Regions from separate parts of the Legionella sp. MW5194 genome, predicted to be linked through region 2. Evidence: riboswitches for the same ligand, from Rfam matches in the RefSeq annotation. Region 2 holds a riboswitch; the other holds the start of a gene.

Region 1 (2,454 bases), 810 kb from region 2:
ATTAAGACAGGATTGTGAAATTGTTCCCATGGATTACCATGAATTATTTACGGCATTAAAGCAGGGAACAATCGATATCGCCATTGGCGGCATTACCATTTATTCCAAAAACAGCGACAACCTCATCTACAGTCTCCCCTACATGATAAGCGCAGGGCAGTTTTTAATAAAAAGCGACAGCACCCTGGATGCCATCGCCCAATTGGCAGACAACAAGGTTGGGGTGATTCGCGGGGCAGAAGACGGAGGCGTTTTTTACCGATACCTTAAGGATACGTTTCCCGGCCAATTCAGCATCGAATTATACAATGACATGGAAGATTTGATTGAAGCACTGAAACACGGCGAAGTGGCAGCGGCTTTTTTTCATCAGTCGACGGCGGCGTACTGGGTGCAGAATGGCGGCGGGCAATTTAAGACCCTGGGTAAACCGATGCCGGTCGGCGATGGAATAGCCATCATGGCGTCGGCAAAAAATGCCACGTTAATCCAGCAAATTAACAGCCAAATTAAACAAATTGATCGCGATAGCCGCTATCTGGGTTTATACCAGACTTATTTTGGTGGCTTATAAGTGGAATAGCATTGATAATCAACAATATGTTCACAAAATTTACTATAATTTTAGTATAGAATGAGTTGGAGAACGACCATGACATCCACGTATTTTTTAGCCGCCGTCATCGGTTGGTATTTGGTGATTGTCAGCCTGATTGTCCTTTTGCGCCAACGTCTGATGGCAGGCCTTGTTTCGGACATACTAAGTCAGCGCGCCTTGTTGTTTTTTATGGGCCTGGTGAGTCTGGTGATCGGTTTGCTGTTAGTCATAAGCCATAACGTCTGGGTCATGGGCTGGCCTGTTATTATCACCCTTATTGGTTGGCTGGCCATTATCGCTGGAATTATCCGCATGGCTTTCCCGGATGTTTCGCTTCGCATGGGGCAATGGTGGCAGCGTCGTCCAGTGGCTTTCATGGTGATTGCCGTGGTTTATCTTCTGATTGGCCTGTTCCTGTTGTATCAGGTGTACGGCGCACGTTTAGGAGTGTAACGCCTCCCGGACGATGAGGTGGACAGGCCGCTCTCGCCACCATTGACAAAAATTACCGATCTCTTATCATGAACCTGTTTTCACCAGGGGTGCTTTGTCCTGACAAAGCTGAGACTTAACCCTTATAACCTGCTCTGGATAATGCCTGCGGAGGGAGTGTGAAAGATAAAGCCCTCTGTCATGGGCCTTGTCTGTCATTCCTCTTTGTTTGCTTATGGAGCATTTTAAACCAGGAGGATTGAATGTCAGTGCCATTTTACCAGTTGATGCTGGTAACCCATCGGCAGGCTTGTGCTCTCGATGACTACCTCCGTTTTGTAGAAACATGCGCCAGAGCCGGCGTAACCTCGGTGCAACTGCGTGAGAAAAAGGCCTCAGCGGCCTTTCTTTTTCGTTTTGCCGTCAAACTCAAAGCTTTGCTTTCACCCCTGCACATTCCCCTAATTATTAATGATCACATCGATCTGGCCTTAGCCGTCAATGCGGACGGGGTGCATCTGGGTGCGGACGACGGTTGTCCAGGAAAAGCCCGAAAGCAACTGGGTCATCATCGGATCATCGGCCTTTCACTGGAATCCATGGGGGACCTGGTGAAAGCCAATCAAGTCGACGCCGACTACGTGGCTGCGAGTGCGGTTTTTCCCACAAACAATAAAACCAATGTTCGACGGCATTGGGGGATTGAAGGCCTGCATCGGCTGGCTAAGCAATCGCGGCATCCTCTCATTGGTATCGGCGGCATTGATGCCGGCAATTTGAAAGCGGTTATGGCTGCCGGCGCGAGAGGTGTTGCTGTTATCGGGGCTATTCATGATGCGCCTGATCCCGTTCTGGCAATTCAGACACTTCGTGCATTACAACGTTAAGGAATTATTATGCATTATCAACTGGATACCCGGCTTAAGCGCTTGCGCGCTGAGAAGCCTTTGGTGCTCTGTTTAATGAATGCCGTCACCATGAATTTTGTAGCCAACAGCCTGCTGTCACTGGGGGCAGCGCCGATCATGTCACAGGCCGATGACGAGCTTGAGGCACTGGTTGCCATGTCACGGGCACTCTACGTCAATATTGGCACCCTGGACAGACAGTTCATTGAACGTATTGACAAAGCCTGCCGCCTTGCCACCATTCACCGGAAACCCATCATCCTGGATCCGGTGGGGGCAGGAGCCAGTCAAATCCGGACATTGACAGCTCGGCAACTTGCACCCCAGGCCGCCATCATTCGCGGTAATGCCAGTGAAATCATGGCGTTGATGGCAGATAAAAGCGTCAGCAAGGGAGTAGAAACGCTTCATTCAGTGGAGGCCGCATCTACCGCAGCAAGGAGTCTGTCGCAACAGACTTCAGCGATTGTCGTGGTCAGCGGTCCCGTTGATTTTATTACCGATGGCAGGCTTTGT
Region 2 (2,454 bases):
ATGAGATTTCCAATGGCGACGAAGAGACCAATGACAACCTGGTGGTGATGGATAAAGTGCTGGTTATTCCCAAGTCTCTGGCGCGAAACACAGAGCCAGGTCAACGTCAGCCAGCCCCTGCTGCAAGGCAGAAGGAGACAACAACACCCATGACGACTGCGCCAGTGCTGGCTAAAGCCGCGTCGTCATTGCCTGGAATAAAGGAGCAGGCTAAGGCTGTGGCGACGGCAGCGAATGACGGACAATTCACCATCCAGTTACTGGCTGGTCGAAGCCCTGAGGATTTAAAACGCTTTGTGCATGCCCATGGCATCCATGACGCCGTCAAAGTCCGAAAAGTCAGCCGTAACGGCCGCGTATGGTATGTGTTGACCCTGGGAGAGTACGGGCAGATTGAACAGGCAAAAGCGGCAATGAATCATCTACCGCCTGCAGTCATTCCCTTTAAACCCTGGATTCGTTCAGTGTCCGGTTTACCCGTTGTAGGGTAATGGGGTTTCAACAGGATCAGATGGCCAAAGCATCCGCTGCTGTCTGATCCAAATCCAGTAGCCCGTTAATGCCATGCCAGTGTAAACAATCATTAACAGCACATGAAAGGGCAGTTGCTTAAGCCAATAAAGGTAGGCATACACCGAGTCCGTTACTAACCAGAGCAGCCAGCTCTCCAGAACTTTATGACACATCAACACCTGGGCGATTAAACTTAAGGCGGTGGTCAATGCATCCAGATCAGCAACGGTGGTGGATGTAAAGCGCTTGAGGCCGATGACAATCAAAAGATACAGACTGGCGAACACCAGGCCAACCATTAGCCATTGAATGCATGACAGGGAGCGGATCTCCCGGCTGTTTGCTGCGGAGGTTTTTTGCCATTTCAGCCAACCGTAAGCCGTGCTTACCAAATAAAACACTTCCAGCAGGGTGTCGGCATAAATGCCTTTGTGCCAGTAGAGCCAGCCGTTGATGAGGTTCGCTGTCAAGCCAAGAATCCAGGCAATGCGGCTTAAACGAATAAGGTAATAGGTGCACAACAACGAGGCTAACGTGCCTGATAAATCCAGTAACATAAACAATCCCTACGCCGGCATGATCCGTACAGGTTCAATGGGTATGATCTCAGCCTTTGCATGTTGCAAAGACACCCCTGTTTTTAAAAAATAAAAGTGTAACCGATAAGCTGTGCTATGGGAAATTAATTCAATTTCTGCTAGGCTATAAAAGTCAGTGTCAAGGAGAGAATCATGTATAAAAGGGTTTTATTCGCCACAGATTTCGATGAAGTAGGTATAAAAGCTGCACATAAAGCAAAAAAAATTGCCGATGAGAATGGCGCCGATTTACTCTTGGTGCATGTTGTCGAGCCCATCCCTGCCTACGCTTACCCTGGATTTGCCGGATTTGCCGAAGTGGAAGTCTCCATTCGCGAGCAGGCCGAAAAAGAACTGGCAGCCTTGGCCAAGAAACTGAGCGTCGATGATGCGCATTGCATGATTGAATTTGGTTCCACCAAGAATGAAATTCTCCGCATCGCCAAGGAGAAGAAAATCGATTTAATCGTCACCGGAAGTCATGGAAAGCATGGATTAGCCCTGCTGTTGGGTTCTACGGCCAATGCCATCCTGCATGGCGCTGAATGTGATGTGCTGATCGTCAGACCACATGTTAGCGACAAATAAGTCTCTGCAAGGCAATTAACAGTCCTGAACGCGGCGAATCATGCAACCCGTTGGTGTTTGAAACGCTGCTTTCAATGAAGCACTTACCCATCAAAAATCCAAATCCATTAAAACCGTCCTTTTTTAACATCTTTTTTCAGTATCGAGGTATTTCCTCAAGTAAGCAGAAACATTTTGACGCTAAAAATGTATAATTTTCGTACTAATGCTATAGTTATACCATTAGTATTCATTAGGACTTATCATGCCGCGCGATCGCAAAATTACTCGTATGGATGCTGAAAGTGCTGCCCGCAAGGACATATGGGATTCTTCCACCGAACGCCGCGAGCTTCGAGAAAAATTTCTGCCTGAAAGCTACGGAGCAAACCGGGGTGATAATCTGAGGTATGATGCCGAAGTGCATGAGAAAGCACAAAACCTGATTAATCAGGTGGATTCACTGGATAAACGATTAAGAGAAAGCGGCATTTTTAATTACCATGCTGATCTTAAAAGTGAGTGGCTGCGTTGTTCTACCCATGATCTTGAGGGCTGCAAAAAATTTGAAAAAATTTTAGCCCATTATGAGATTTCCAACGAGATGCTTTTCAAATCAGCGACACAGCCGTTTACAGAAGAAGATGTGAAAACGGCAGAGCAGGTCGTTCAACGCTTTCATAAAGACAGCCCTTATTACAAGGATTTGTTGCATATTGCCAGCCAAAATCCTAATGAATTAATGAGCCGCCTGGGTTATAGTGATCAGGCCATGCAGATTTTTAAAAGCAGTTTC

The links. Region 2 has a riboswitch for thiamine pyrophosphate ahead of pnuC (nicotinamide riboside transporter PnuC). Riboswitches for the same ligand answer to the same signal wherever they lie in the genome.
Positions count from the first base shown of each region.
Region 1: linked by a shared signal. The riboswitch ahead of thiE (thiamine phosphate synthase) and the one ahead of pnuC (nicotinamide riboside transporter PnuC) in region 2 are both predicted to bind thiamine pyrophosphate.

Region 1 is NZ_CP045732.1:1,474,606-1,477,059, forward strand. It holds gene GH742_RS06885 (transporter substrate-binding domain-containing protein) at 1-574, shown strand, start outside; gene GH742_RS06890 (hypothetical protein) at 653-1,051, shown strand; TPP riboswitch at 1,127-1,225, shown strand; gene thiE (thiamine phosphate synthase) at 1,294-1,917, shown strand; gene thiM (hydroxyethylthiazole kinase) at 1,927-2,454, shown strand, end outside.
Region 2 is NZ_CP045732.1:2,285,544-2,287,997, reverse strand. It holds gene GH742_RS10565 (AAA family ATPase) at 1-491, shown strand, start outside; gene pnuC (nicotinamide riboside transporter PnuC) at 474-1,070, opposite strand; TPP riboswitch at 1,058-1,159, opposite strand; gene GH742_RS10555 (universal stress protein) at 1,245-1,679, shown strand; gene GH742_RS10550 (hypothetical protein) at 1,924-2,454, shown strand, end outside.